Regions from separate parts of the Paenibacillus hunanensis genome, predicted to be linked through region 1. Evidence: riboswitches for the same ligand, from Rfam matches in the RefSeq annotation. Region 1 holds a riboswitch; each other region holds the start of a gene.

The links. Region 1 has a riboswitch for cyclic di-AMP ahead of SK066_RS00135 (resuscitation-promoting factor). Riboswitches for the same ligand answer to the same signal wherever they lie in the genome.
Region 2: it holds a riboswitch for cyclic di-AMP, as region 1 does, so the genes downstream of both, SK066_RS22140 (hypothetical protein) here and SK066_RS00135 (resuscitation-promoting factor) in region 1, are expected to answer to the same signal.
Region 3: it holds a riboswitch for cyclic di-AMP, as region 1 does, so the genes downstream of both, kdpF (K(+)-transporting ATPase subunit F) here and SK066_RS00135 (resuscitation-promoting factor) in region 1, are expected to answer to the same signal.

Annotation. Positions count from the first base shown of each region.
Region 1 is NZ_CP139194.1:25,393-36,317, reverse strand. Features, by position in the region: gene veg (biofilm formation stimulator Veg) at 1-125, opposite strand, end outside; gene rsmA (16S rRNA (adenine(1518)-N(6)/adenine(1519)-N(6))-dimethyltransferase RsmA) at 256-1,140, opposite strand; gene rnmV (ribonuclease M5) at 1,133-1,690, opposite strand; gene SK066_RS00135 (resuscitation-promoting factor) at 1,904-3,004, opposite strand; cyclic di-AMP (ydaO/yuaA leader) riboswitch at 3,322-3,555, opposite strand; gene SK066_RS00130 (TatD family hydrolase) at 3,751-4,518, opposite strand; gene SK066_RS00125 (HD domain-containing protein) at 4,590-5,912, opposite strand; gene SK066_RS00120 (AbrB/MazE/SpoVT family DNA-binding domain-containing protein) at 6,380-6,634, shown strand; gene rsmI (16S rRNA (cytidine(1402)-2'-O)-methyltransferase) at 7,072-7,977, opposite strand; gene SK066_RS00110 (tRNA1(Val) (adenine(37)-N6)-methyltransferase) at 7,974-8,720, opposite strand; gene SK066_RS00105 (initiation-control protein YabA) at 8,812-9,195, opposite strand; gene SK066_RS00100 (PSP1 domain-containing protein) at 9,226-10,026, opposite strand; gene holB (DNA polymerase III subunit delta') at 10,329-10,925, opposite strand, start outside.
Region 2 is NZ_CP139194.1:5,438,491-5,449,415, forward strand. Features, by position in the region: gene SK066_RS22115 (aldo/keto reductase) at 1-662, shown strand, start outside; gene SK066_RS22120 (DinB family protein) at 1,337-1,837, opposite strand; gene SK066_RS22125 (GNAT family N-acetyltransferase) at 1,968-2,591, opposite strand; gene SK066_RS22130 (hypothetical protein) at 2,617-3,198, opposite strand; gene SK066_RS22135 (oxidoreductase) at 3,952-4,638, opposite strand; gene SK066_RS22140 (hypothetical protein) at 4,987-5,400, opposite strand; cyclic di-AMP (ydaO/yuaA leader) riboswitch at 5,524-5,695, opposite strand; gene SK066_RS22145 (hypothetical protein) at 6,092-6,583, shown strand; gene SK066_RS22150 (universal stress protein) at 6,871-7,527, shown strand; gene SK066_RS22155 (hypothetical protein) at 7,681-8,196, opposite strand; gene SK066_RS22160 (DUF4153 domain-containing protein) at 8,453-10,249, opposite strand; gene SK066_RS22165 (ABC transporter substrate-binding protein) at 10,371-10,925, shown strand, end outside.
Region 3 is NZ_CP139194.1:3,180,017-3,190,941, reverse strand. Features, by position in the region: gene SK066_RS12860 (helix-turn-helix transcriptional regulator) at 1-102, shown strand, start outside; gene SK066_RS12855 (alpha-amylase family glycosyl hydrolase) at 232-2,883, opposite strand; gene SK066_RS12850 (MBL fold metallo-hydrolase) at 3,883-4,773, shown strand; gene SK066_RS12845 (histidine phosphatase family protein) at 4,954-5,502, opposite strand; gene SK066_RS12840 (DUF4177 domain-containing protein) at 5,663-5,866, shown strand; gene SK066_RS12835 (SMI1/KNR4 family protein) at 5,959-7,473, shown strand; gene SK066_RS12830 (hypothetical protein) at 7,592-8,143, shown strand; cyclic di-AMP (ydaO/yuaA leader) riboswitch at 8,680-8,879, shown strand; cyclic di-AMP (ydaO/yuaA leader) riboswitch at 9,102-9,289, shown strand; gene kdpF (K(+)-transporting ATPase subunit F) at 9,607-9,687, shown strand; gene kdpA (potassium-transporting ATPase subunit KdpA) at 9,712-10,925, shown strand, end outside.

The DNA of each region.
Region 1 (10,925 bases):
GTTTCTTCCAAAATTCCGGTACGTTCAATGGTCTTTTTCCGACCACCGTGTGCGCGCAATGTGATTTTGTGCCCTACATGAGCATCAAGATTGCGTTTGATTTCGGTAAGCGCATTGTTAGCCATGCTCACAACCACCTCTTTTCCTACCTCCTATTGTAACAAAAAGGAAAAGAAATGTCAATCAAATATTAAATTATGCTATACAAAATTTATTTTGTCAATGATTTTTTTGTGAGGTGCTAAAAAGCTCGCTTTAACGAATCCCTGCTGCCAGGAATACATCGCTCAAACGTCCATATTCCTCAATGCTCAGCGTCTCCCCACGACGGGATGGCTCGATACCAGCCTCCGCGAGAAGCTGCTCCAGCTGCTCGCGATCGCTTCCGCTGAAATAACGTGTTTTGAGGTTGTTGGCAATCGTTTTACGGCGCTGAACAAAGCATGCCTGCATCAGCTCGAAGAAATGCTGCTCATCTTGTACATGCACAGGTGGCTCCTCACGCAGCTTGAGACGAATCACCGCTGATTCCACATTCGGCTGCGGAATAAATACCGTTTTCGGCACGATACATACCAGCTCTGGGATGCAATAATATTGAACAGCGATGCTCAGGCTGCCATAATCCTTGCCACCTGGCGCAGCTGCCATACGCTGTGCGACTTCCTTCTGAATCATCACGACGATATTATCGAGCGGAAGCTTCTCTTCCAGCAGCTTCATCAGAATCGGCGTAGTGACGTAATACGGCAAATTCGCAACGACACTGACCTTATCCACATTCGCAAAATCCTCACGGAACAGCTCCTGTAGATCGACCTTGAGTACATCGCCATGACGCACACGCACATTATCATAGTCACCGAGCGAGTCTTGTAAAATCGGCAGCAGACGCTGATCGATCTCCACCGCGGTCACATTATGCGCCTGACGTGCCAGACGCTCTGTCAATGCGCCGATCCCCGGTCCGATCTCCAGCGCCCCACGCTGTTCATTCAAGTCCGCTGCGTCGACAATTTTATTCAAAATATTACTATCGATTAAAAAGTTCTGACCGAGGCTCTTTTTAAACGAAAAGCCGTGCTTATTAATAATCTCTTTCGTCCGTCCGGGCGTGGCGATATCGTGTCTATCATTCATTGGATTGCTGTTCCTCCGCTTCAAGTTGTGAAAGTGCTGCCGCGAATTCCTCGCGGGTGATGCCAAATATACGTAGCCGTTTATGAAATTGCTTGCCGTTGCCATAACCGATGCCGAGCAGATTGCCCATTTTCATCCGGCGTGCGGCAGCTTGCTTATGAATCACCAGTCCGGTCGTAATCAGATCATCCCAATCGATGAGCGTCTCTGCCTCTGGCATTTCCGTATGCACACGTGCCAGAGCTGCCCGAATCGCTTCAGGCGATGCATTCTCGACTCCGATATCGCCTTTTAACGTCGCTTCACTCTCCGGGATAAAGGCATGCTTACAGCCCGGTACCTTTTGTGAGACGATTTTGCGTATCCGCTCTCCAGCATGATCGGGATCGGTCAAAATGATAACCCCTCTACGCTCCTGTGCCAGACGTACACGACGAATCACGTGAGCGCCAATCGCGGAGCCACCCGTTTCGATCGTATCCGCTTCGACTGCACGCTTAATCGCTACCGTATCGTCCCGTCCCTCTACAACAATGACCTCTTTAATCAATGGATGGTACGCTTCCCTTCCGGATCGGGGGCGTACAGACGTCATTTCCTTTTCCCCGCGATCATATTCATATTGTCCTCAGTATAACAAAACAACAAACAAAAAGAAGGGGAATCATCCCCTTCTCCTGTTGGTTCCTATACGCTCATGGTTAATAATGCTTATATCATATAACAGTCCTGCCAGCACAGGCAACCGATTTGTACCGATAAATTAAGGTTTTACCGGCCCGATCACATAGACCGTATAACCGGACTTGCGTCCGAACGCTCTTGCCTGGCTCAGGCTATCAATATATACGTCAATCTTATTGCCGTTAATGGCGCTGCCGGTATCTTCTGCACGGCGGTAACCGAGGCCTTCAATGTAGACCCACCATCCCATTGGGATCACGTCGGTATCTACGGCAATCGTCCGTCCTTCTGTCACTCGCGTTCCAGATGCAGTACGTGTACCCAGTCCCGGCTCCTGAGAGGAGTAGGCTGTCAGCGTAACATTATTCAATACTTTGGCATAAGAGAAATCTTTGTCGGAATTTGAACTGGACGAAGCACTCGCTGCAAGCAACTTAGGCTGCTCTTTTTTCGTACCGATCGCAACGATCTTGTCCTGTACATCAGCGGTTGTCTTTTTATCAATCATGCGCTTGGAGACGAACTCTCCGTCTTCGTATACCTTCTCGATATACTGGACAACCTTACCTTTTTGACCGCTCTGAATGAGCTTTGTTTTACCTTCCAGCAGACTGCCGTCTTCTTTCTGAACGACCTGATAAGGCAGCTCAACGACCTGTTTGGCCACAAAGGAAGTTGTTCTAACTACCTTGATGTCCATATCATGCTGGACGCCCGCTTCCACCGGAGGTGTCAGCTTGTCTTCTTTACCGAGATCGATCCCGGCTTGTTCCAGTGTATTCCCAACCGTTTTGGCTGTAGTGTACACCTGTTTTGTTTTACCGTCTGCCGTAATATTTACGGCTACCGCATGGTTAATGTATACCTTGTCGCCATCCTGGATTGCTCCGTTCATGGACATTGATACTTTATCCTGTGGTGCTACTTGAATATTTTGTTCAGCCAGCAGATCCGATAGCTGTAGCTTATGGGTTTCGACCATTTGAGCCTTGCCATCAATAACGACATAAATATTTTTGCTTGCCTGCATGTACATCAACCAGAGTGCCATGGCAATAACCACAATCACTGCCAGTGAAGTGAGCAGTACAGAGCGTAGATTTTTTTGCTTCCAACGCAGCGCGTAAGACATGCTGGATGAGCGTGAACCATGGGTTTCTTTGAAAGGAGCAATTCCCACTTCTTCCGTCCTCCTTACATAGTCTCGCCGTCTTGCTGTAAAGAAAATGTATTATAGACGCGACTATATCAGAATTTCCACAGGCATTATAATGCTGATGATGAAATACCGGCGCATTACGGTACTTCGTTCTAGTTGAAAATTGCCTGCGCCATGGTCAGTCCTAGCGGCATACCGATCCCGGATAGTGAAAACCGGGTCTTCTCTTTTTCATTGACTTCCTTTTGCACAAAACAAAAAAGCCTAGGGAAAAGTGCAAGAGCAACTCTTCCGTGGCTTCCCGACATTGTACGTCCATTGGAAACTTAGAAAATGAGAGGTTGCCTCTGCATCGCTTACGAGGTTAGCTGTCGGGTTCGGATAAGCACTACTGCGTGTAGATGGTACCCTGTGAGACGTCCTTCGCTCATGGCGCAAGTAGCCTCAATTCACCCCAAAGACCCTGTATCAGGAATCAAACATCTGCCTTCCGGTATTGCCGGTTAAAAGTGAATGAAGACAGCTGTTGGTTCCCCCGTTCTCCTATGTAGGAAACTCAGCGAGACCGAATCATGGAATCTCGTGTATCGACACGAAGATTAAATCACTGATGAAATGATATCCCGAACACAACCTCACTGTAAAGCGAGAGGCAACTCCGTTTTTCTTAAAAAGTGGTTAAAAACTTGTAACATTTCCGCATTTTTTCGTTAAAATTCATTCATATATCGGTATAGCTCGTTTTTTCATCGGTTTTTCTCTCGTTTTCATCGAATGCCAAATAATGCCAACGCATTTTTTGTTGTAATTTCACTAATTTCTTCCAGACTTACCCCTTTAAGCTCGGCAGCTGTCTCTGCCACCAAACGTACATATCCAGACTCATTTCTTTTTCCACGATTAGGATGTGGAGTCAAATATGGGGAGTCCGTTTCCAGTAATAAACGATCCATCGGAACCTGCTTTAGTACCTCTTTTGGCTGCTTTGCATTTTTGAATGTGATCGGGCCGCCAAACGAAATATGGAAGCCCATATCAAGGCACATTTTTGCCGTTTCCCAGCTACCGGAAAATGCATGCATAATGCCGCCAACCTCACTTGCTTTTTCCTCACGCAAAATCCGAACAATGTCTTCATGCGCTTCCCGATTATGAATGACAATTGGCATTTTCAGCTCACGCGCCAGGCCAATTTGCTCGCGAAGTACACGATGCTGCACATCCTTGGGTGATTTATCCCAATGATAATCCAGTCCGATCTCACCGATTGCGACTACTTTTTCATGACTGCATAAAGATGCAATCCATTCCAGATCGCCCGGCTGCATCGTGATCGCTTCGACCGGATGCCAGCCCACTGCCGCATAGATAAAATCGTATTCTTCTATTAATTGCATCGTAGTTGGAATCGTCTCACGGTCAAATCCAATATTCACCATTCGAGTGACTCCATTATTGTAAGCACGCTCGATCACTTCTTTGCGATCCTCATCAAAATCTTTGGAATCCAAATGAGTATGTGTATCAAATAACATAGTATTCATTCTCCTTTGCAGGCTTTTTTACGTAACTGCTATGGAACTTTTTTATCAGCTTCATACATTTTTTATATTTCAAACTCCATTTGTGCAGGTCCCAGTTTATCTTCGAAAATGTCCGCTATATGCGGTGACAGCTTGTGTTTTACCCTTTCTAGCTTCTCCTGTGGAAAATACAGATGATATCGTCCACGATGAATACCGCTGATCGAGCGCACAATATCGGATACCTCGGATATTTCCTGTACCTTGTTCTGACGATCCAGTAGCAAAATCTGCTTTTCCTTTTTCGGATCACCAGGACGGAAAACATCGTATGGCAAATCAGTTGGGAAATCGATCTCCAGATCATACTGCGGATGAAGACCCGCTTCCGCAAATTCGCGGCGAATTTGATCGATCATATCGAGGTCGATTAATTCGGTTTCTACATATTTATATAACCGTCGCTCCATAAAACGAGCACACACATCAGCAAGAATTTCGTCCTTTTCAAGCGTCCACTGCATAAACGTCGTTTGTACCAGCGCTTCATCCAGCAGCAAATATTCTTTTACATTTAACTCATTGCGGAACAGTGCAGGTAGCGGATGTGGTAAAAATGTGAAATTGTAGCCGCTATCGAACAGTTCTTTTGCTCGCTGGAAAATATGACGTAATACGATATCCGAGCTGCGTGTCACCGGATGGAAATACACCTGCCAGTACATCTGATACCGTGACATGAGATAGTCTTCAATCGCGTGCATTCCCGTCTCCTTCACGACCACACGTCCATTATGCGGACGCAGCACACGAATAATGCGATCCATATCGATCGTACCGTAATTCACCCCTGTAAAATATGCATCGCGCAGCAAGTAATCCATCCGATCTGCATCCAGTGGACTGGACACCAGATTGACCACAACTGCCTTCTCATAGTCCTTGCGAATAACCGCAGCAACCTTTTCGGAGAAGCCAGCTTCTACGTCCTCCAGCACACGATGAATTTCAGTATCTTCTAATAATATGCGACACGTCCATTCCTCATGATTCATCTCAAACGCTTCTTCTATAGAATGCGAAAATGGGCCATGTCCCAGATCATGCAGCAGCGCAGCACAAAGTGCCACCATACGCTCCTCGCTCGGCCAATCCTCATATCCGCTTCGCTCGAATTGAGAAATGATACGACGCGTAATCTCATACACTCCGAGAGAGTGGGAAAAGCGGCTATGCTCTGCACCGTGAAAGGTCAGATAGGATGTACCGAGCTGACGAATGCGACGCAGTCGTTGAAACTCAGGTGTATTGATCAATGTCCAGATTAACCGATCCTGGACGTGAATATAATTGTGAACAGGGTCCTTGAATACTTTTTCCTCATCCAAAGGCTGTAGCGATTTCATACTTAACGCTCCTTCGCGAAACTTGATTACCGTATTTTGAATCGTATAAAATAGAATTATGTCAATTATGTCGAACAGTGTCGTTATATGATCAGCAACGATTTCCAAATCGACAAAAGCTGTATACGCCCATCATATCGTAAAAATAAACCCAAAATCCTTTAACCGCAAAAAAAATTTTACGATTTTATGCTGAAATAGGCAATTTCATGCAATTTCTATGTTGACTGATTTGGGAAACGTTGGTATTATGAATATCATAAAAGATAGAACTTTGTCGAAAGATGACATTTAAAACATGAATGCTTGTTCAATAATTGCATCCTGGCGCTAACCAGCTAGAGAAGTATCGCAGCTTATACGATGGCTTACTTCATTTCTATTAATCGGGAACAGCCGTTACGAACCCTATTCGACAAGCGAATTTTACGACTATTATAAAAACACATTTGAGAGGATTGATTATCATGATGAAATCAACAGGTATTGTAAGAAAAGTAGACGAGCTGGGCCGTGTAGTAATTCCGATCGAACTGCGTCGCACACTGGGAATCGGTGAGAAAGACGCTCTGGAAATCTACGTTGATGGCGAGCGCATCATGCTGAAAAAATACGAGCCAGCTTGTATCTTCTGCGGCAATGCTGAAAATGTAACGTACTTCAAAGGCAAAATCGTTTGTAACGACTGCATCTCCGAAATTCCAGTTCCTGTGACAAAATAATTAAAATAAGCTATAATAAAGCTAGAACCATAAACTTTATTAATTCTAACCTTTTTATATCTCCTTGGACCTTTATCCGACATTGCTCGGGTAAAGGTATTTTTTTGCTTTCTGCATGTTTTCCTCTACCTGACATTATACCGATTTTCACATAGTAAGCCAATGTGGCAACAAAAAGGGACCTCGACGCTCGGTCGTGGTCCCTTCATATAAACTCGAATTTACTGCTCCAACAGAGCTCGCTGATCGAGTTTCTTCTATATAATATATACGTCATAATATATACGTCGCTTGGCGATGATCCTATCCGGTCTAGCGTACCTTATGAATTAGAGTGTACATATACATAAACGCACATACCGAAGCAGTTAACCATGCTCAAATCATTTCGATCCGTTCATCACCAAGAATTTGGCGGAAATGATGAATCCTACGCTCTATTCCTCCAACAATACCTGATAAATATCACGCTTGGACAATTGACGATCCTTAGCGGTACGCTTCATAGCATCTTTACGCGATAGCTGCTCGGTCTGCTCATAATGCGCGACATGCTCGGCAATCGACAATGCCTGCCACCATTCATTCGCCTCGGCAATCGCTTCTTCCTGCGGTTGTCCTTCCAGCACGATACAGTATTCACCCAGCGGCGGATGCTCCTCCAGCCATTCCAGCGCTTCCTCCACCGAGGCACGCAGCCATTCCTCATGCCGTTTCGTTAATTCGCGCGCCAGTACGATGCGACGATTACCCACATGCTCCAGAATCGCTTGTAGCGTTTTGATAATGCGATGTGGAGACTCATAAAATAGCAGCGTTCCTTCTGCTGCACGCGCTCCCTGTAGCACCTCTGCCTGTCCACGATGATCGCGCGGCAGAAAGCCGATAAAGGTGAACCGATTGGTCGACAGTCCTGACGCGATCAATGCAGACAGCGCTGCATTAGCTCCTGGGATTGGTACGATCGCGATACCCTGCTCTACAGCTAGCTGTACCAGCTCTTGCCCTGGGTCAGAAATAGCAGGCAAGCCCGCATCGCTGATCAGCGCCAGACTTTGCCCTTCCATAATCAAGCGAATCAGCTCCGGCCCACTATTATGCTTATTATGCTCATGATAACTGACGAGCTTGCGTGGCGTAATCTCAAAATGGTTCAATAGCTTACGACTTTGCCGTGTATCCTCAGCCGCGATAATATCGCATTCCTGCAATATGCGAACAGCGCGATAGGTCATATCCTCCAGATTGCCGATCGGTGTTGCGACCAGATACAGCGTACCTGGCGCTTTACCTTGTGGCAACTCCGATGCAGCGGCAAAGCTTTTTTGGACTTGTATGCTCATAAAGACTCCTTTTGACCGTAATAAATATCCATAATTTCTGGAACATATTCATTCTGATCATTATATACGATCAATGGCGGCAGCACACGCGCTTCTGGCTTACCACCGCGAATGCCCTCCACCAGTACCATATTCGCTTCCATATGACGGCGTGGATGGACAAAACGAATACGTTTCGGCTCTACTCCATATTGACGCATCATCAGCACAATATCGACCAGGCGGTGCGGACGATGCACCATCGCCAGCTTGCCCCCATTTTTGAGTAAACCTGCTGCTGTGCGGACGACATCTTCCAGCGTACAACCGATCTCATGACGTGCCATTGCATGGTGCATATTCAGCTTGACCTCGTTGCCGTTCATTGGCATATACGGTGGATTCACTGTTACAGCATCATACGTACCATGCTCACCCTGTAGCGGTAGTTCCTTCAGATCTTGATTGCGAATCGTAATCTGTGACTGTAATTCGTTAATCTGTACGCTACGCTCAGCCATATGCGCCAGCCGTTCCTGAATTTCTACCCCTTCAATAGACGCCGCGGTGCGCGTGCTCAGCAGGATCGGAATAACACCGTTCCCTGTACACAGGTCCATCACCTTACCACGCGGTGGAACCGCTATAAAGCGCGCCAGTAGTACCGCATCCATCGAGAAGCTAAACACATCCGGGCTTTGAATAATATGCAGCCTGTGGGTCAGCAGATCATCCATCCGCTCACCCGGCTGTAGCAGTTCCATATACTGCTCATGCTTGTTGTTTTGTTCCAATTTCCCGATTTCCTCTCCACATCGATAAAGCCGCAGACAGTATCTGCGGCTTTGGTTCGTATTATTCGGATTTGTTCAAAAATGACAGACAGAACAGACAGTCGCCTTCCGTACGCAGATGGCCATAGTATACATTGCAGATATGAAATCCTTCATGATACAACCGGGCGAGATTATCGTAGCCTTCACCGACGACTTCTGGATACGGATGATTGTGCAGATCCGAATCAGCCAGAATTTCAACCGCCTGAGCATCAGTCAACTCTGGCTCGCCAGGTACTTCTTTTTTCAGTACACGACGTAGCTGTTCATTTTCAATCGTCAGGCGCTGGTTTTCCTCCAGTACTTCCTTGACTGCCAGCTTGAGCCTTCCCATATCCCCGTGCATATGGTTCATCTGTGTCTCCAGTTCATGAATATACTCAAAAAGATTTTTCTTTTCCAAGTTTCCACCTCAAACGCAGCCTTTGACGGTTTACTTCACCACGACCTCATCGAACGGTAGCTCCTTGACCTTACTAATTTCGAAGATCTGAACATGTACCGTACGAGAACCCGCATTAATGCCAACAACCTTGCCTTCACCAAGCGAGGTCACGACAAATTTACCGACAGCCGGGAGTTCTTCCTTTATACTTTCATAATTGTCATGCTCAAACTTGAGACAACACATCAGACGTCCACATAGACCCGAGATTTTGGTCGGATTCAGTGACAGGCTCTGATCCTTCGCCATTTTGATCGACACGGGCTCAAAATCACCCAGCCAGGACGAACAACACAGAATACGTCCGCAAGGGCCAATCCCGCCCAGCATTTTCGCTTCATCACGTACACCAATCTGACGCAGCTCGATACGCGTACGGAAAATACTTGCCAGATCCTTTACGAGCTCACGAAAATCGACGCGTCCCTCTGCCGTAAAATAGAAAATGATCTTATTGCGATCAAACGTATACTCGACGTCCACCAGCTTCATTTTGAGCTGATGATCTCTAATCTTTTTGAGACATGTAGCAAATGCATTCTTCGCTGCTGTCCGGTTCTCCTCGACGATACGAGCATCATCCTGCCCGGCGATACGGATTACCTTTTTTAGCGGCAATACCACATCATCTTCCTTCACCTGTTTACGTCCGATAACGACCTTGCCGTACTCTATACCCCTTGCCGTCTCTACGATAACATGCTCTTCGCTATCGATTGCAAAATCGAGCGGATCAAAATAATATATTTTACCCGCTTTTTTAAAGCGGACACCTACTACGTTATACAAAAGAAAAGCCTCCTCATTTGCCAATACCGCCCCTACTGATGCAAAAACGATACAAACAATAACTTCTACGGTGTATACGCAAACTGCGAGTGAGCCGCTATATCGATCAGCTCCTGCTAGCCTTCGTCTGAAGCAGCCATTGTTGAGCTACATATGGCACTTATATCGAACTAGCAGATCGGCTTGCCTACACACCTGGTTTGCACGGACATGGCGTATTTCGAAAAAGTCACTGCTCTTTCATCAGATGTTCTTCCGCATGATGTATACTGTCCGTCCTATATAGAAGTTTATTCTATACCTTAGCCGCTTACCCCTATGAGAAATTGCTCCATACATAGCTGCCCGTTAACGTTCGAGCGAAGCATTTTCTTGCATTCGGCAGCAAGCGCCATACAGGAGATCCAATGCTGCATGCTGCGGGTGTGAGCCACCTTGGAGAGAGACTCTAACTGATCTATAAAAACGATACTTTCGTTCTGGCCAATCTGAATATGAATGAGATCCTTGAACCATAGATGAAAAAGGTCAAATACCTGATCCACATGATCACCCAGTCCACCTTTAAATAGCTTCTGTTGTGCGGTAATCAGGCTCATACTGCCTCTAGAGGCAGACTCCTTCCCTAATTGTAACACTACGTTTCTAATTTCTGCAAACCAATTCTCGGCGAGCAGCTTCCGGCATTCCTCTGGGTCAGAAACGAGATGAACCGCACAGCGAACGAGGGGTAGCGGGTAATTTTCATCCGCTAACAATTGGATCATTTGCTTGGGATCGACAGCGGTGAATAGCACTGGCTGTGTCCGCGAACGAATCGTCGGCAAAATAGACTGTACATTATCTGTCAGCAGCATCGCAACAGCCGGAGCTGGCGGCTCCTCCAGAAATTTGAGCAG
Region 2 (10,925 bases), 280 kb from region 1:
CCGAGCAGGGCGATGTGACCTTCGATAACTCGCCAGCCTTCCTGCGTGCGAGTGTGGAAGGCAGTCTGGAGCGCTTGCAGACGGATTATATCGATCTGTTCTACATCCACTTTCCGGATGAACATACACCAAAGGACGAAGCTGTTGGCGAGCTGAAAAAGCTCAAGGACGAGGGTAAGATTCGTGCGATTGGGGTCTCCAACTTCTCGATTGATCAATTGAAGGAAGCGAACAAGGATGGGCATGTCGATGTACTGCAATCCGAATACAATCTGTTCAAGCGTTCGGCAGAGCAGGAGCTATTGCCATATACTGCTGCGAACCAGATTAGCTTCATTCCTTATTTCCCACTGGCATCCGGTCTGCTGGCTGGTAAATACAATTCCGATACACGCTTCGATGATCTGCGTGCCAAAGATCCGCTATTCGCAGGCGAGACATTCCAGCAAAATCTGCAAAAGGTGGATATGCTTCGTCCGATCGCTCAGGCAAAAGGCATCGAGGTCGCTCATCTGGTGCTCGCATGGTATCTGACACGCGAATCGCTGGATGCGATCATTCCAGGCGCGAAGCGTGCAGAGCAGGTGCTTGATAATCTCAAAACGCTGGATGTGAAGCTGACCGCGCAGGAGATTGAGCAGATCGATCATATTTTCGGCTGAGACCTGGGCTGAATGTGTGGGCATAAGTCGTGAGTAATGCAGAGAATATGATTTTATAGAAGTGTTACGTTGCAGCATCGGGATAGCGCGGTAGGCGCTGTTCCGGTGCTGTTTTGGTTACTTTTAATTGTAATCGAATAGGTGATAGTGAATGAGGATTGGCATAAATAAGAGCAACTTAATATAAAATACACATTCATTAAAATACAGAAATTAATCATAATTAAAGTACAGTAATTGTATAATAAAAAGATAGCACGCAGTATACAATAAAATCTGAAGGAGATGATCTTATATGACTGCTTCATTTATTATGATATTACTTTATTTACTTTTTTTATTCGTTGCTATTACTACATCAACTTTTGTCATAATAAAATATATACGCAAAAATAAACAGCTCCACTCTGAGCAACAGGTAGCATTCACTTCTCATAAAGAAAAATAGACTATTGTACATACTATAAAATATTCAAATAAAAGGCTGTGCCATGTTATTTTCGGGAACAGCTTTTTTATTTTCCAACTCATGCTGTAGGCGAATGACATCTGTCATTTACAGCAAATAATCCTTTATCCGTTTTAAAAATAGGGTTCCACTGTCGCGATCACATACATAGTCACGAATTAAATACTCTATTCATTTTGTAAAAACAAAAAAAGACCATCCAGCATTATGCTGGATAGCCTCCTCCTGGTGGCGGCCATGAGCCGAGTAGACGGCGGATGATGACGATCTCACCAAGATGGTACGTATTGTGTGAAGCGATATTACGTAAGAATCCCGCAACGGTCTCCGTTGGGATGAGTGCCAGTGGCTGGGCAAGCTCCAGCGTACGTGCGAGTTCACAGGCAGTATCGATGCCTTGCAGGAAATCGTCCAGCACAACTTGCCAGCTTGCTTCGTCTGCGGCATTCGTTTGCTGTGGCCAGCTATCGGCTACGGCTGGTGGGCGTGCAGGCTGTTCGCCGCGAACATGAGCCAGCATGAAGTCTTGCCAGTAGCTCATATGGCTAACTAGCTGATAGATCGTATAAGGCAGACCTTCTACCTGCTCGCCTGCCAGCTTCAGATTGATATCGGATAGCGCGCGAGCAATCGGTAGATGACCGCGCTCGCCGACCAGAGATTGAACTAACGCTCTGGAAAAGGCTTGTTCTGCTGCGTCACTCATGTGAATTTCGCTCCATTTCTAGTCGTTGTAAAGGTATAAAGTATGCTGGATAGGATTGGATACTAGTCTTCCTACCCTTTAATACGATGCATACCCTATCGCTTGGGATTGCTAGCTTACTGTATCCCATTCACTTTTGAATTTCAACCTGAGCGGATGAAGGGCTCGCCTGACTGACAAAACGGAAGGTCAGCAGTGGCCCATTCTCATCCGATTCGAACGGTTCTTCATCGTATTTATAGCTCGTATAGTCTGCGAGTAGCTGACGCCAGAAACGACGGGTGTGCATATTGCGCCCGGTAGGATTCGTATGCAGCGCCCAGCGACCGGAAAAGCTATCAAATACGTATTTGGCCGCCTGCTGTGCGATGCCTTTCCCGCGAAATGGACGCATCAGGAAAAATTCATGCAGGAAGTATTCTACCTGTTCGCCTGCTGGCACATATGGTGGGGTCGATACAAGCGCAAAGCCTGCTGGAATGCCGTTCACTCGAATGAGAAACGGGAATAGCACGCCGGGATGACGCCACCAGATTTTGAAGACGTCACTTTGCTGCGCAAGTGTAGCACAGCAATCGTCCTCCTCGAATACACCATACCGATTCGGCAGGCGCTCCCAGATCTCAGACAGATCATATAGATAGAAAGGATACATATTGCAAATAATATATTTGTCCGCAGCAGGGCAAAGCTCCACCTGAATGTTTTGCTCCTGTTCCACAACTGCTGGCTCGATATTCGAATCGATGTTCATATAAGTCTCCTGTTTAGCCGAGGACTTAACGCCCTCCATTTTTACCACGTCCGCCTCCACGATTATTCATTTTATTGAACGTAGAGGGGCTGGTATGGTTTTTGCCTGCGTGTGTCTTATTCGTGCTGTTCTTATTGCTTTGGTTGGTGCTATTTTTGCTAGCAACTGATTGGTTATTGCTGCTCTGCTTGCCTGGAATACCTTTGCCCTTAGCTGCTGGCTTGCCCTGCGCGGCTTGGTTACCTCGCTGCTGTGAGGCACCTGTTGCTGTTCTAGCTCCTGCTCCCGTCGATGACTTGCGTAATTGAGCTGCGGTGTATTGCAGTGCCTCCATCGCCTGTTTGACAAACGCACGATTTTCCGGCTCCCATTCATGGGGATCATCCATAAAGGAGTCCTCGATAAACTCCTCCAGCCCGTCTGCCAGCTTGCGCTGATCTGGCGCACTCTTGCCTCGTAGTACCTGTATGGCGGCACGCATCGTGCGACACGACTGCTGCACAAATGTATAGTCATCTCGATCCCACGCCTGCGGATTATCCATATCGTAAAAAGCGATCCATTGCTCTATTAATGAAGCAGCCTGCTTCGCGTCCATCTGTGGCATATTCATTCTCCGTTTCATTACAGCGGTAGCTGCACATGTTAATTGTCCGGTATGCCGCGTTGGATGGGCATCCGGTTCCATGCTACCATTGTAGCGGCTATAATGGGTGGCGTACAGTGGGTTAGCTAGGGTACAAGGTGGTACAGGTTTAAAGCTTTGTTGGGTTGGTGCGTCTTTGGTTCACTTTGCGCTGCATTTGTGCTGGGTGCGTACATCACTTGCGGGAAGGAATAAGGGAACGGACTCAGTGGAGCCGCGGGAATCTACTGGATTAGGAGTAAATGTAGATTCCCGCCCCTCCTCAGAGGTAAGATATTTTGCTACGCAAAAATCACTCTTCATTGAACCCCGTTTTAGAAAATCGCTAACACTGCAAGTCATCCTTTTCCCTTATTTCCTTCCCTCCGTTCCGTGCTGCTCGCAGCATATGTTGTAAAGGGCTAAGACTCTCACTGCAAGGACAGACACAATAGAAATAAGAAAGATTGCTAAAAGTGGATCATTTCGTTTTTTTCACTCTTAGATTCAGTTCTTAAATGTATCAGAGATGAAGCAGGCGCTAACATCCACTTGTACGGGTGGGAGGTAGCAATAAGAACTTTACTTTAAGAACCTTGAATGTAGTGAAGCATCTGATGAGGTTGAAGAATGTTTTACATGCTTTATTTGATGTTAGTTTGTAATTCTATTCCCTCGCTGCATATCCATATTACGCGCATCACGTTGTACCTTCCTTCTTCGCTCATTATCGCGTCAGCTATCGGTCTGGTGAGATGAGCCGAGTTGTTGTAATTGGTGGGAAAGGTAGGTATTTACGCCTTTGGGGCGTTTTAGAGCGAGCTTGTACATGGCTTTGGCGACGGTGGTGGCTTGGATGGGTTTGTATTTGGATAGCCCTCCTCGCAGCAGGGGCGATACTACGCTGGAAATAGCGGCAGCCGTGCGTTCGCCGAGTCGGAATTCTTTGCGTTCTCCTAGTAGCAGGGAGGGCTGGACGATGGATAGGGATGGGTAGCCGAGTGTAGATAGTTGCTGCTCTAGCTCGCCTTTGATACGGGAATAGAAGATGCGTGAGTTAGCATCTGCTCCCATGGCGCTGATGAGCAGGAAGTGTTCGGCTCCCCTTGCCCGGGCTAGCTCAGCCAGTCGGAGCGGGTAGGTGACATCGATCTGGTACATGCGCTCCTGGCTGCCTGCTTGTTTGATCGTAGTGCCGAGGCAGCAATATACATCGGTGGCTTGCCATGTATCCGCATGCTGGTCTAAATGATCGTAATCGGTCACGATCTGCTCAACCTGTATATACGACTGCCAGTCTGGTACGATTTGGCGTACAAGCACTTTGATACGGTCATAGGTTGGTTCATGGACGAGGATATCGACCAGCGAGCGCCCGACCAGACCTGTAGCGCCTGCGACGAGTGCTATGCGTTCTGTCAGTTTACTTCCCCTCCATTCTGTCTGCTAGTATCCATTATGCTGTGTGTTGTGGCTCGATCGGATCGCTCGCTTGCTATGTTTTACTCGTATCGCGCTTCCCTTAGAGTGCTTCCTGTAAAACGATTGGAAGAAGCGTTTCGTTTGTACCTCTATTCTTTATCCCTATACCTATCTATCAGGTGATCTCTCGATCATATTCCATCCCTATATCTCGATTCCTGTATAGCGTCTTCCTTCATATATTTCCTTCATATCATTCGTATGTGTAATTGCAGTTCTGTTATTTATACATGTGTATACCCGAATGCGCAGATGCTGCGTCATTCGGGTGTCAGGCTATGATGCTGCTCAGAGCAAAAAGGCGACACTGCCGCCATTCGTGTGCACAATATGATCGGCACCCAGTCCTCTGTAGATCATGCGTGAATTACTGCTTTCGGTAATAACGTAGATCGGCTCGCTTGTCCATGTACGGCACATTTGGATATACCGACAGCAGAGCGGCAGGCTGCGTTCAAATAGATACACTTTACCGACAGCTAGCTGTGGAATGGTCCATTCGTCCTGGCGCTGTGTATCGAGCAACAGCACATGAGCCACACCCATTCGTTCTAGTTTTACCTTTTCTGCATAGCTATTTACGATCGCGGCAAAGGCAATTCCTTTGACCTTGAGCAGCTGCATAAACTGCTCCCCTGCACGCGTCGCTGGAGATACCAGCACATACTCCTTAGGCAACTCCGATTCCTGCTCCAACTCCATCTCTTTCTCCTCCAATTGTGTGAAGGCAAACAAAAAAGAAGCTGCACAAGAGGTTTTCTCGCCAGCTTCTCAGGCATTCCGCACGCAGACATAGCTGCGCTTACCGGATGTCATGATCATTGTCGCCTCTCTTATATTCAGCTTACGAGGTTAGCTGACGGATTCGGAAGTAAGAGTCTCCCTACAGATAGCAGTCGATCTTAATGGATCGCTGCGATACCGATTCACCCCTGAACAGTCTGTGATGGCTGTTCGCTGGTTCCCCCGCTCCCCGGCTACAGAGCGTCTTCTCTGCGGCTCGGACATTAAGCTGGTTACGGCGCCAATATAGATGTCGTACACCGTAATTTATGAACTTGAGACGAATCATACTCCCCTGTTCAGGCAAAGTAAAGACGAGCGGTTTCGCATTTGGTGTCAATTTGATCATTTCACAGGACAAAATGATCGTTTACCTTCTATTTTCGCTTATTTACACATTATTATTCACGTATACTAGCTTTTTGTATAAAGTAAAGCAAAACCGAGCATTATCGAACTAATGGCATGAATAAAGGGAATGAATCCGATTACATGCATAGCAGCTGACTTAAATGACGGTCTATAGACTTTATCTGGCATTTACGTTGCCTGCAAAATGCCCTATGATGGCTGACAACTAAACCTCACATTCAAAGGAGTGTATGTACGTATGTTATCTGCTGTTGCCACCCTGATTCAGCCTACGGTTGATTCGCAGCTCGTTCCGGTTCATGCTCGTGTTCAGCGGATGGAGCTATTTGTATATGATCAGGCGAAGCTCGCATTGCCAGAATCTTGTCGTCCGCTACATTGTGGCTTGCTGCGCCTATCCGGTGGCGGAGCTACAGGCTGGGCAGAGTTTGAGTTTTCGGATGGATCGGCGCATCTGGATCTAATCAAGTGGGGGCAAGTGTTCCGTCGTCTCAAGCACGTGGAAGCAGCAGAAGCCAGAATCCTTATTCACCAATACGAATCCCTATGGGGCTTCACACGCACCCATCTGGCAGCAGAAGCACTCACCGCATGGCACAAAGCGCTGTCGGAAGGTGTCTCAGGGGCAGAATCAGGTATAGAGGCTTCATCTTATATGACAGGATGGACAGGATTACCGACTGAACGGGAATTTCTCAGCTATTATTGTCAGTCTTATTATTCTTTTTGAGCCATGCTGGTTAAGTGTCTATAAAGGGCGACTGGCAGCAAGCAAATAGATATTTATATCATTGTGGGCATCAGCTATCTGTATATTAACGCATGTTCAAAGTCTGTACTGGCATCTTGTATTTTTTCTATGGCGATGTTGCTGCGCGTTGCCTGCCCGGCCTATTGTACATGCAGGAGAGCTACTATGAAGCAGTAACTATGGAGTGAGCTCAGACAAGCGAGACATGAGTCAATGATGGTGCCGGAGAAGCCTCTATCAAGGATTAAAGGAGCGTTGTTATTGCAATGAGCGGAGAGAAAATTATGGTTGGTGTTCATTACAGTCTGAATGGGGAGCGCTTGATTCGGCGTGGTATTCGCCTGGCGCAATTGCTGAATGCGCCGCTGATCGTACTCAGCGTACTGAGCGAGCCCGTCAGTGAGCTGGATATGAATATGCAGCAGTACTACAATGCATGGAAAAAGCTGACCGAAGAAGCAGGCGGTACATTCATCGTGAAGCTAAATGAAGATCGCGAGCTGGCAGAGGTCATTGCTGATGTCGCGCACCAGCATGAGGTCACGCAAATCATTATCGGGCAATCGGTTCGTTCCTTCTGGGAAGAGATTACACGCGGCTCATTCGTGAACGATCTGCTGGAGCATCTGGGCGCTATCGATCTGCACATCGTTGCTGTCCAGCGTATGAAGGCGAATCTAGAGGAAACGCATGAGGATGGTGTCGAGGTTGATGTGATTCGCACGCCAAAGGGCTACCAGATTCGCTACGAGACCGACCAGCCGATTATTGCGGAGGGTGTATTTTTCAAGGAAATGCATACGGATTTTGAAAATGGATTGCTCAAGCTGCATATTGATGGCGAATATCAGTATTTGAAGGTGCGTAAAGGGCTGATCGTTGAGACCGAACCGCTGGAGCGTATGCTGGAAAAGAGTACGTAGAATGAGGTATACAGGCTGTGTGCTTTGTACATGTATACATTCGCACATCTAGCACTATGTTTCAGGTGTATCCGTTTAGGTGCACGTCAGATTACGCGAATCCCGTACACGGATAAAGCCGTAACTGTAGCATAAAATAAACAAGCCGCCCCGTTACCATAACGGGCGGCTTGTTCTGTCTAAAAAGTGATGTGGTTTCATCGCATCAGTGGTGAAGTCGGCTATGATGGGCGCGGCTTCACGATTCCAATCCCCTGCTAAGCACATCCATGACGGATACGTGAATCCCTCCATACGATACTCCATAACGGTGACAACTGCGAGCATCTCCCCTTCCCATAACCAGAAGCGGCTTCCCTGCTCTACTGTATCCAGCGAACCATCATCCGGTAGCCATATACTGCCGATCGTATCCCACTGCTCGGGGTGTCGACTGGCAATATATAAGCGTACTTCATGCTCATTGATGGTAGTAGAGGCTTTTGCCGATCCGCGCGGGTGATTAGTGAATGACGTATCGCATCCGTTCGCTATCGCACTATTATTCGCTTGCCCTGTCCATGTCTTCTCATTCGTTAGTTGCTGCCTCAGCCCGGTCGTACTAAACCACTGCTGATACGGAAGCTGTGCCGGGTCAAGCTCCCACTGTAAATGTACAGGTATGATCATCCTTGCTCACTCCTTCAATAGAATAGGGACAGAATATACAATACAGATCAAAAAATCTGTTGATTAAATTATGCTATGTCGGTCGATCACTGTTGGTATATGGCTATCGATGTATCGCTTGTTGATAAATTGCTAGTGGATGTATGGCTAATTAAAATCGGTTATTGGTATATGTTGTAGCTTATAGATAGTGATCCATCCTAATGGCAGGTTCAAGCAGTCCTAATTCTGCTTATTCTTTCTGCGCCAGACCCCATCAGCGAAGCTCGCGCGCAGCACGGTACGTCGCCCAGTTAAATGCCTGCCAGCTGCGATCCTGCTCCAATAGATACTGCTTGCTCTCACGCAAACGCGGAGCCAGCCCAAGCTCAGGATGTTTCTCGGCGAATGTCAGCAATAGTGGCACTGCCTCTGCCGACAATCCGAGTAGATACTCCTGATCCAGCTCACCACTCTGGGCGTAGCGCTCTATATTGCGCTCAGCAATCCAGCTTTCCATTCCTGTATAGTTCAGTACGACATAGGCACTCAATCCGACAACTAAAAAGCATTTATACAGAGGCAAGCGGCTGAAGCGAATACGCAAGCCTGCCAGCACCAGTAGCACACCCAGAAACAGCATGAATACATGTACCAGAAAACGAGTCATCGTATAGCCATACGCCTGCTCATACAGCACCAGCCGTGTAAAGGCAGAGCCCAGCATCACTGCCGAACACATGACAAGAATAGCTAATAACCAGCGATTGATATTCATCAGCAGCGGACTACCGGCCGCACTCTTGTACAGTACAGATAATAACAAGGTGAAGTTGATCGCCGTCACAATGACCAGCTCGCCAAACCCACTGCGAGCATACTCCGCATATGTGCTTCCATCTGGTAATCTCCCCTGTCCAGCACCAAACAAATATGAAAACTGCAACCATACGAATAGCATATATACGATATTAACGAGCACCAATACGGTTGAGGCGACAAGTGGGTCAATTCGTAAGGGACGCATCGGCTCGATTGGAGGATTCCATTTCATTGCGGGCACTTGATCGTTAGGCGCAATCGACGGTTTAGGCTGGAACTGTTGCTCATGTGCTCGCTGTTCAGGCTGTACGCTAGCCCCTTCAACCGGAGCCTTTATGGATTCATCGCAGATAGTAGTAGATTCTTTTTTATCTGTGGTCGATATAGGCGTGATACGCGTTGCATCTGTCGTTACCATTGTAGATGCTGTTGGTATTGTGGCATGTGTCGGAGTCGCTGTATTCGCAGGTACTGCTCCATTTACCGAGAATGCCGATCGTACTGTCTGATCAGCAGCTTCCTTTTCCGATAGATATCGTCCACTCCGCGGATCACGTCGTAATGGACGAACGAATCCCCATAAATAAGCGAACAGCACCAGCATCATCACACCGATCCAAGCGATACGGAATAAAGCAGGGCCAGGTGTAATATCGGCGAACCAGGATGGCAAGCTCGATAACAATTCATCAAACATACGATCTGCCGAAGTCAGCAGCAGTAGTACGATAATCAAGAGCGGAGCTGCTGTCAGCACACCGATCAGGATACGTCCCAGTGTGCGTCTGCGCTCCTGCTCCATTCGCCGAGCAAGCTGGTGATACAGCATGCGAAACGGAGTCGGCATATGGGCAAACATATGCACCAGCAACTGCTCAATGGTCGCCCATACTAATGCCGGGCTGCTCCATTGCGGGCGGCGTTCACTCAGCATGTAGGTCGTATGCATCAGGATCAAAACAGGTACAGCCAGTATATTCAGCGCATAAAATAATGGATTCGTAAATAAAGCATACGTTAGTGACAATAAGACAATGGCTGTCATCAATAATCGACTAATTGCCGAGCCCTGCCGCAACCGATCGCCTGCGTACGTGTACATATATAAGTAAAATAAAATGACAAATACCGGATAAGACACACCAATCGCATGTTCATAAAATAAATACTGATGAATGACCGCCAGCACAAGCGCGGTTAGTAGCGCAATCCATGCACGCTGTGGAGCAACAATCAGCTTTTGATACATCATGGAACCTCCCCGTTTGAGCTTCTACTCTGTCGTACACGTCTTATTTTAGGTATTAAAATAAGAAAATAAATAGAAGAATTGAATGAATTAATTTCGTATTTTAGGAAAGGAAGAGATGCGGATGAAGCTACATCGCCAATTTCTACTACTGCACGGACAATATGCTGATCCAGAAGGACGCTGGGTCACACTGGACGAGATCGCAACGGTACTGGAACGAACGCATCGTAGTGCACTGAATATTATTGGCAATATGCGCAAAGCTGGCTGGATCGACTGGCAAGCTCAGCGTGGTCGCGGCAAGCGCTCATTACTGCGCTTTCTGGTGACAGCGGAGCAGATTGCGCTGGAATCAATGATGCAGACGATTCGGCGTGGAGATATTCGCACGAGTATTGAGCAGATTCGTGAGCAGGCGCGGTCACCAGAACTGGATGATCAGCTCCAGCAATGGCTGCTGACGTATTTTGGACCGCATTCGGAGATTCGGCAGGATCGGCAAGTTGACCAGCTACGTCTACCGATTCGACAGCAGATTCATACTGTCGATCCGCTATACATGAACCTGCTGGCAGAATCATTCGTTTCCAGTCATATTTTCGATGGATTGGTGCGTAAGGAAAGTGAGAGCGGTCGGATTGTGCCTCATCTTGCCCACGCCTGGGAAACGGATGCA
Region 3 (10,925 bases), 2.5 Mb from region 1:
ACGGAGCTACGCTGTAGCATCTATACACCTGTACAGGATTCGGCAACCGAGGTGAAGCTAATGGCATTGATGGAACGTGCGAAGGAAGAGGGGATCGAGTAGAAGGATTCAAACAACACAACAGAACTCCCCGTCGCCGCATTCGATGCTACATAGCACCATGCGGCGACGGGGAGTTACTATACTTCAGTTTAATGATAGAGGGTTAGTCAATAACGATATAATAATGGATTAACGATCCTTCCAGCGAGCCACCGTTGCATTGACTGTCTGACTACCTGTTGTTACGGTATACGTGCGGTTCGTAATATCTGCACCATTGACCGCGGTTTCTACACTATTCCACGAGCCGCGTGTTAGCTTATAGCTGATCGCGGTGCCGGGTGGTGGCGTTAAGGTGAGTGTATACGTACCATCGGACTGGTGTGTTAATTGACTGGATGCGTCTGCTGGATTCCAGTTATTCAGACTGCTGGCTACATAGACAGTATCCGATGCCGTTGTATTAGCTGGTACAGTCACTTTAAACGTAACCTGCTGTGCAGCGATAGCTAGTTTCTGATCATGCCATGTGGTGCCATCATACCAGCCTTCCTTGCTACGTAGTAATCCAGGCTGACTTGCAGCGGGGAGCTGATGCGTCGCATCCTTAAAAATGACACGTGCGCTAGTTACTGCTGGAATCGTATAGCGATACCATCCATCACCCTCATCCGTCATCGCTGGTGCAGATGCCCAGCTTGGGCCCGTCACAGCTGGAGTAGTTTCATAATAATACAATTGCGGTGTACTCCAATCGGCAGGCTTTTTAAAATGAACCGTTAAGCCTGTCGGCTCGGTTGGCTGCTCTGCTTTGGTAAATGTATACGAAGCAGTCGCGGATTTATCGCCGTTACCAGCGAACAGCTTAAGAGTGATAGATTGCCCAACTGCCAGACCACTACCGATCGTAATTACATCGCCATTTGCAAAGGTAGTACCTGTAGAAGCGGTCGGTGACGTACCATTTACCGTGTAACGATTCACTGTGCTATTGCTTGCACGGAGTGTTACTTTAATGCCGTCTGTTGTAAAGCTTCCACCTGCTGGAGAAGCCGATACGGTAGGCTCTGTGGAAGCTGGCCCTGCCTGTTCAATCAGGATTACACCGCGTGAACCGGCTGTAAAGGTTGCTTTGCCACCACTAACGACAGCTGTTGCACCTGTGTACGCATCACGGACGGATGTGCCATCTGCGAATACCGGGCTAACCGTAACGGCTGTGCTACCGGAAGCGCCAGTTGCCACTACCACGCTATCGTTAATGCTTTTTGCTGCATTGGTATACGTCCGGCTAAATGTGTATGGAGCAGAAGCAAGCTGCTTATGTGCCCCTGCGCCGATTGCCGGGTGATTATAACGGAACTGTCCAAGCTTTTGCCAGTGTGCCAGCAGCTCAGCATTGGTGCTGCTCCAGTTCATATCAGAGCGCGTACCCTGCTGTGCATCCGAGCCAGTAGCGCCAAATGGACGCGCACTTTCGTCACCATAATACGTCTGAATGCCACCTGGTGCGAGCAACAATGCGGTGCCTGCCTGGAACAAGGCATTGCGATCATATAGCTTCGTATCATGAGAAGAAATATAGCTGAGCACATTAAAGCTCGGATCGGTGTTAATTTTGCTCGCATAATTACTGAACAACCCTTCCAGATCAGTCAGATTGGACTCTTGGAACGAGAAGTTGATCAGCGAGTCAAAGCCATTATCGTAATAACTGTTACGGCTGACACCCTGTCCCCATACTTCGCCCGTCATCCAGAAGGAATCCTTCCAATTCGCCCCGGCTTTGGTCGGGTTATTTTGTCTCCATTTTTGCAATGCGGTATTTGCTTCATTTTTCAGTTGCTTCCAGCGGAACTGATCTACATGCTTCGCTGTATCTACACGGAAGCCATCAATACCGAATTCCTCTACCCATGCCGATAGCCAGCGGATATTGTAATCGGTTGGCGAGATGCCCAGATCCTTGCGTAGCTCAGAGGCTGCCGGTACGACCCAGGCATTGCTGTTGCCTTCCTTGCTCCATTTGGTTTGCAGTACAGGAGCAAGTCCTTGATTCGTCGTAACTTCAGTACGGAAGTCAGGTAGTCCAGATAAGGTGAGTGTCAGATCACTATTACCGCCTGCTGGATAGCCGCCAATACCTGCACGTACCCAGCCGCCACTCCACCAGCCAGCCCATGCCTGACTGTCGGTATAATCGATACTGTCATGATAGCTATGCCATGTTTGACCGGAGGCAGGCTTCCAGCTGCTGTTCAGACCATTCAGCCGTTTACCAAAATTGTACTCCTCCATATCCTTCAGCGTGCTATAACCCGGGTGATTCATCACCACATCAAGCACGACACGGATCCCTTTAGCATGCGCCTGATCAACAAATTCACGCATTTCCTCAACGGTACCCATATTTTTGTCCATCGATGTGTAATCGAGTGCATAATAGCCATGGTAAGCATAATGGGCAAAATCGCCGCCGCTACCGCCGCCAACAAAGCCATGCACCTGCTCATAGGGCGCCGTAATCCAGATTGCATTCGTACCCAGCTTGCTAAAATAGCCGTCTTGTAGCTTTTTCGTCAAGCCTTTAATATCACCGCCGTGGAAGGTACCGATTCGGCTTCCACTGGCATCGGTTGTCGGACGACCGTACGAGTTATTGTTATTTGAATTGCCATCGTAAAAGCGATCTGTCATGACAAAGTACACATTCGCATTGTCCCATGTGAATGGATCGGATGGACTGGCTGCCTGAGCGGTAGACGATCCCATCGGTGCAACAGTGGTGAACAAAAGGCAAACTAGTAATAGCCATGCTGCCCATTTGCGGTATGTAATCATAAAACCCTCCTTGAGTAATGAGTAAGTGGATGAACATCATCAGATAAGAACAAGCAGATAAGAATAAATAAGTGGCAACAAGCCAAATTCGAAAAAAAAGAAAACCGGACGAAAACAACAGGCTAGAAGCAGTTGATCTAGATGCTGCAGTCATCGTCTAACATAGCTAGTGAAAACGAATAGCCGCCAGGGCATCCCTCCATATTTCAAATTTACATTGTCCTATTAACACGGTAAAGCAAACGTTTGCATAAATGCCAGCACTACAGGATTGCATCCTATAAGCAAAGATAAAGCTAGCCAGCTTATGATCGCTTTGCTACAGCCATCATGACATCCCGAGCTATTGCAACTATTAAATTCCTCGGCTATAAGGAAAACATGGAGCCGTCTCCGTAGAAGGCATAAAGAATATGCAAATAAGCTTATGCTTCTTCTATCGATGGAGAGGATACTGTTCATTTTTGTAAACGTTTTCTTTTACATCGATAATGATAGCTTGGGTGTTATATAATGTAAAATATGGTTTAAAGGAGGTTTTACCGAGATAAAGAAGATTAATCTTTAGATTACTCTGACTTCCTCGTTATCTCGAATGATTTCGCAGTTTTTTCTTAATATTAATGCACGATATGTACATCTATACAAACGCTTGCACTAATCTGTTTTACTGGATGATTTGGGAGGTGGTGTTTACGTGTAGTACAATATATGAATACAGAAAGCGACATAGCAGTATGGCTCGGGCTGTAATAAAGCGAGTGTTCGTAGCGTATAGAGATAAGGAACAGGTAATATCCTGTATATCCTTCTTAGACAATTATCCTGATTCATCAGGCTGGAAAATGCACTATTTAATCATAAGCATACACGTTCGAAGCCATTCGCAGGTCGAAGTCGTTCCACAGGAGCATTAGCATTGCTCATCCTGTGCAGAACAGACCCAGAGCCAGCCCTATGCTTGTTCCATTTTGTAAACTGACCATAAGGAGTATTCGAATGATGCAAATCATGCAACAGTTATCTTCACATATTCATTATTTAACCCCCTATCAGGAAACAGATCGACCGATTCTAGCAGCGATTACAGGTACACGCTCGACATTGCTCGTTGATGCGGGCAATTCCTCTGCCCATATTCAGCTTTTTATCGATCAACTGGTGAAGCTGGATATCTCGCCACGCTGGGTTGTGCTAACGCACTGGCATTGGGATCACGTATTCGGTATGAATCAAGCGAACACGACGATTATTGCGCAGACTTTGACGACGGAATATATTCGCCGTATGCAGAAATGGTCATGGGATGATGAATCACTGGATCAGCGTGTGGCAGAGGGAACAGAGATTGAGTTTTGTTCCAGTGCGATTAAGAAGGAGCTGGGGAATGAGCGTGATATTATTTTACCGACGCCTGATATTACATTTGAACGTAAGCTAGAGCTTGATCTCGGCCGAGTTCATTGTGTGATCGAGCATGTAGGTGGGGATCATTCGGATGATTCAACCGTTGTGTACGTACAGGAGGATAAAGTGTTATTCGTCGGGGATGCATTGTATCCAAACATCCACGTGGAGCCACATGAGTATACGGCAGAAGCAACGCTAAAGCTGGTAGATATGCTGCGTCAGTACGACGCTGAGACGGTAGTGCTATCCCATCATGCGGATATATGGGATCGAGCGCGATATCAGCAAGAGCTGAATCTGCTGGAGCAGATCGCTCATCTTGTACAGCAACCCGATCAGGAAGAGCAGGCGATTGCCGAGCAGCTCGCGCAACACTATGGTCGCGAGCTGGATGATTACGAGCGTGAGACGATCACCTTATTTATCAATGGACGCCGCCGTCAGCAGACGAAGGAGCCTGTGGCTAAAAGCGGAATATAATTCGGTACGCCATCCGAATCTAGCTGTTGCCGATGATAAGATAAGATCCTATAGAAATCCATATGATGCACATAAGAGCCTGTAGGATACAGACCATACGGGGTTACTTCGAGTTTTACAGTGTTAGTGCTTTTCTAACACGAGGTTCAATGAGAAGTAATTTTTGTGAAACCCAATAGCTTACTTTTTACCGGAGCTTGCAGCGTGAAGAGCTGCACTGGATTCTGCATCACGAAATAAATGAAGCTTACCATTCTCGACCATTCGCATACGTGGGCCGGTAAAGCCGCGTCGAATAAGCTGCTTACGCATATATAGCATCAATGCCCAGTGGCTAACGATTAGAATATGCTCCGCCTCGGAAGCTAGAATCACATCCAGTGCACGATCGATACGTGCATTCGCTTCGGCAACCATACGCTTGTAGCGTCTGCTCAGCAGGGGAGCGATACGTGCAAAGACAGCCCAGCCGATAAAGGGAAAGCGTAAGCCGGTATTAAACGTAGGTGGTGTAATCTCTCGCAGCTCTGGCATGATAACGATCTCGCCGGGATAAATGAACTGTGCCGTCTTGATCGCACGTGGTAGATCGCTTGTAAAGCAGATTTCCCAGTTCAGCCCGCGCAGATCGGTAGTGCCTTCTTCAATATCAGCCACATCGTATTCTTCCAGCCAGGTGACCAGCTCATTCACTGTCACCATCTGGCGAATCGGAAACTCTTTATTCACTTTAAAATGGCGCACAAGTCCAATAGTCTTCATCAGCAGTATGGTGTAACTCCTTCTATTTAGTATGCTACAATATTGATTATACCCATTTATAGCCAGTTATATTGCAAACGGCGAATGGACTTCTATGTATTATTGTTTCGGAAAGGAAGATCATACCATGATTCAGTGGGAATATAAAACAGTAAAATTAGCAGCTGGCGGCTTTCTCGGCGGCAAGGTTGATGATGACCATTTACAGGAAACATTGAATGCGCTCGGCTTTGAAGGCTGGGAGCTGGTATCCAGCTTTGATACGACGATGTCGCAGGGAAGCTCCCGTGAAATTATCCTTATTTTCAAACGCAGCGCCTTGCTGGAATAGAGCGTATCGGCTACGTACATAGTATACGTACAATGAAGGTTTGCTGTCCAACGAGCATCATCCTGGTATAAACAGATAAAGGAGGCAACCGCATGATTGGAACATGGATGGAAGAGATCAAGTCGCTGCTGCGTGACAGACTGAGCAGTTTGGAAGCATCCCTGCTGCCGCCAGCTGACAACGAGGATATCGTAGGGGCAGAGCAGGCGATGAACGTATCCTTTCCAACGGAGTTAAAGCAGCTTTATTCCCTTCATAATGGAGAAGCACGTAGCGGGCCAGGCTTATTTTTTGGTCTGCAATTTTTAACGCTAAATGAAATGGTGAACGAATGGAAAATATGGTCTGATCTACATGAGGAATATGTAGATATGGGCGATCATTATTCGATTCCTTCTGAATGGATTAAGGAGCAGTATATCAATCGGCAATGGATTCCATTTTGCCATGATGGTGGTGGGAATCATCTCGGGATCGATCTTGATCCTGGACCAGAAGGTGTAGTAGGTCAGGTGATCAATTTTGGCCGTGATGAAGAAACGAAATTCGTCATTGCTCGAAATATAGGCGAATTTATTCATTTTATGCATCATACGGTCACCAGTGGCAATTATACCGTTGTACAGGAGGAGGGAAGCAGCTTCTGGGTGTATGGTCGCAGCGACCAAGCACGCCTGCTGCGTGATGCACAGCAGTATGCCTTTGGTGCAGAATGGGATACGATCAAAAAGCAACCATCTGCGGAGGAACTGTCTGCATGGGAAGTGAACTTGCCACCGGAATGGCAGGAGCAGATCAAGCAGAAGTATGGCTCTGCTGAGCAGTTTACGAGCTTATATCAGATTTATTTGCCTAATCAGCAGATTCGCGATATTCGTCCGCTAGCTGCATGTACACATGTGCGCGAATTAAGCCTGTCTCGTAATCGAATTGATGATCTTGCACCATTAGTACATTGTCGTGAATTGAAGAAGCTGTATCTAATGCACAATCCGATTCACGATCTGAATCCACTGGCACAATTGCCTTATTTACGCCAGTTGAATATTAGCGATACGGATGTCACTTCACTGGAGCCGCTGGCGAATTTAAAGCGTTTAGTTGAGCTAGAGTGTGAACGTATTCCAGCAAAGGATTATACACCGCTGCTACGGATTCCGACACTGGAATGCCTGACTATTTCATCGCCCGATGCAGTGCAGGCAGCCACAATTGCAGAGATGAAGCAGCTCAAGCAATTGACCGTACTGGGTGCAGGTCAATGGGGCGAGTCACAATGGGCAGCGCTTGCTGATCTGTCACTCGTGTCTCTGACCGTTACGGGGGTGAAATGGCAGGATACGCGCTATATTCGTCCATTTACGAATTTGAAAAGCTTAACACTGGCTAATGCTGAGGTAAACGATATTGCTGGGCTGAGCGAATTACCCGTTCTGCAAAAGCTAAAGCTCGTAGGCGATAATGTAATTGCGAATCCAGAGGCGATCGCGCAATGCACGACCTTATCCTCATTTACAGGAAATGAAGCCGATGTGCAGCTGCTACAGGAGGCATTCAAGCAGCCCGTTAGCTTCTCGATCCAGTACGGCGGCAATTATAATGCATAATGAATCAGCCCGTTCGATATTTGTATCGACGGGCTTTTATAGATGTCGCCTGTATGGTTATACAATACAGAGTAGATTGAAGTGAACGATATTCCCATCCACTTGAGGTGAATCTTATATGAAGCCACTGATTCATGAGATCGAGCAACATTTTAGTCTGCTACGTGAGGAAGAGCTTACTGCCCATTCTACGCTGATACATATGCGACAGCAGACAGCGCTGTTAATGCCCTACGAGCATTATGCCGTCCAGTTTTATCCAGAGTTTTATCGGTTTCTCTATGAAAATAAGGAATGGATCGTCTTCGGGCAGGATCTGGGCGGTTACTTTGTCCTGTCATGGGAGAGGCAATGGATCGGCTATTTGTACCAGGAGGAGGATTCGTATCGTATAGCCTATTGCAATGATACATGGCATCATTTTATTAGCTTTTATCATGCTTTTACGAGTGTAGTGCTCCAACAGCTGATCGACAAGCAAGCAGTCTGTACAGATCGCGTTCTAGACCTGGATTCATTGCTAGATACGCTGACTCATTATTATATGGAGATTGATGCGCAGGCGATGCAGGAAGAGCATCATTTCTGGGCAATTCGGCTATATGAATTATCTGAAGGCTTCTTTCCGCTGGATGGTCAAACAATAGCGATGTACCACTCATTGGAATAGCTTTGTTTTAATTTTGGCGTAAAAGCGTCATTTTTCGATTACTTCAGGCGAAGCTTTATCACTAGTAACAGGTATACCATAACCATTTTATAGTAGACCAATGGCATCCTGAGCAGTCGATATATACTTATTTTTGCAAGTGTGAATAATGACATATCATTTTGCGAAATGAGATGAAAAGTAAACTGAAAACACTGAAATATAATGTAAAATTGGAGATAATGAGCGTTATGAGGAGAAAAAAGGAGCTTGCGGAAGGTATCCTTTTACTGCATTTTCAAAAAAGAAAGCTGTGGGAATCCACGGCTTTTTTTGCCTTTTTGATCTGCTTTACACTTCTGAATTACAGGAGTAATATACATTTCAGGATTTAGAGATTCGCGATCGCAACGACTTCTCTCATGCTCGCCGAAGCGCACAGCAGCAGGAAAGCACAATCGTGCTACGCCAGACTGTCCAGACGATCGGTGCAGCAGGAAGCGTACAGATGCGAATCGGCATTTGTCCAGATCAAACAACTGAATTTCAGAAGTTTCTTGTTCTTATTGCTGAGTTTCCGGTCATTACCGGAAAACGGGGGAACCAATTCGCAGCATGTCAAAGGTGTGAGAGCCGTTGATCATCTGCATGGGGTGAATCCGTCAGCGCCGGTAACCATGGGGCCGGCGCTGATGGTAGGGCGACTCTCACCGCCCGAATCCGACAGCTAACCTCGTAAGCGCAAGTCGGGAGAGGAGTGTGGAACTTGTGCCATCATGACACAGGGTATAGACGCTCTGTGTTTTCTTATGCCTTGCTAACGCTCATTAGCTTCTGAAGCCAGACGCACTAGACTGGTGGTTGTGCTGAACTACCTGTGTTGAAAAGAGTGATCTATTCGCTCATTCAAACAGCGTAGAGGATTGTGGACAATTTGAACCTCAATACGATCATTATGATCATCGATCGTAGCTCTTTTACATGATACACGCTTAATCTCCTGTCGACTCGTGCTTGCGAGATAGCTACAGGAGAGCGGGGGAACCATTCGTCAGACCATGCTTCCAGCAGGGCAACTGACACGGGGTGAATTCCGGCAATGCCGGAACGGGCAATCTTCCAGCCCGAACCCGACAGCTAACCTCGTCAGCGATTCAGGAAGAACTTATATCCGGCTTACGTCATCCTGGTCTGCACATCATTATGTGTCAGTCCGGTTACGCACGGAAGAAGCCCGGTGAAAAGTTCGATTTTTACCGAGGCTTCTTTTTTTGCGCCTAATTTCGTGTTTTTCGACTCAAAATCGTTTGATGTGAAGTCAAATTGCAATGAAAATCAAATTTAATCTCACGCATGTTGATGCTGAAGGGGAAAGAAACCATGTTGGACATTTTAATGATTGTGCTCATTTTACTCATGGCATTCGGGCTTGGTGGACTGGGGATCTGGTCATCCAGAGTGATCGGAGAGCGAGGAGAAGAACAATGATCTGGCTATTATGGCTCATTATTGCAGGCTTGCTGGTGTACTTGTGTTACGCCCTGATCTATCCGGAAAAATTTTAAACAGGCAGGAGAGAGTGAGTGAGTATGTTCGCATATATCGGAGTTGCATTAACCTTACTAATTGCGCTGTTATTAGCGCGTCCAATGGGAGCTTACATTTCCCGTGCATTTGATTATACACCGGGGAAGCTGGATCGCTTCTTTGGTCCACTGGAAAAGATCATTTATAAGCTGGGTGGTATCCGGCAAAATAACCAGACATGGAAGCAGTATCTGGTCGCGTTACTTGTTAGCAATACCGTTATACTATTGATCGTGTATATTATTTTCCGTTTGCAGGATAAGCTGCCACTGAATCCAGCAGGTATTGCGGCGATGAGCCCGGATCTTGCCTTTAATACAGCGATTAGCTTTTTAACGAATACGAATCTACAGCATTATAGCGGTGAAAGTGGCTTGTCCCTTTTCTCGCAAATGTCGGCTATTATTTTCTTGATGTTTGTCTCACCAGCGACAGGTATTGCCGCTTCGATCGCGTTTATGCGTGGTCTGGCTGGTAAGCCGATGGGGAACTTTTTCGTCGATCTGGTACGTGCGATTACACGTATTTTGCTGCCACTATGCGTGGTCGCTGCATTGATCTTTATTAGTCAGGGTGTACCGCAGACGCTGCACACGTCCGTCACAGCAACTACGCTGGAGGGAACACAGCAACAGATCGGCATGGGCCCAATTGGGAGCTTCCTTGCAATTAAGGAAATGGGGAACAATGGTGGTGGCTTTTTCGGTGCCAACTCTGCCCATCCTTTTGAGAATCCAGATGCGATCAGTAATCTGCTGCAAATGCTTCTGATGCTACTCGTGCCGATCTCGCTTCCATTTACGTACGGACGCATTGTCGGTAATCCGAAGCAAGGACGAATCCTGTTTGTATCGATGGCAATTATGTTCCTGATCATGCTCAGCTCTTCATTATATGCAGAGCATCAAGGCAACCCACTTATCAATCAACTCGGATTACAGCAAAGTGCAGGCTCTATGGAAGGGAAAGAGGTTCGATTCGGTATTGAGGAATCTTCATTATACTCGGTGGTAACTACCGCGTCGGAGACAGGTGCAGTCAATACGATGCACGATACATTAACACCAATTGGCGGTATGATCGCCTTGAGTAATATGATGCTGAATACCGTATTCGGCGGTTCGGGTGTCGGTATGATGAACGTACTGATGTATGCGATCATCTCTGTGTTCCTTTCGGGCTTGATGGTTGGTCGTACTCCTGAATTCCTCGGTCG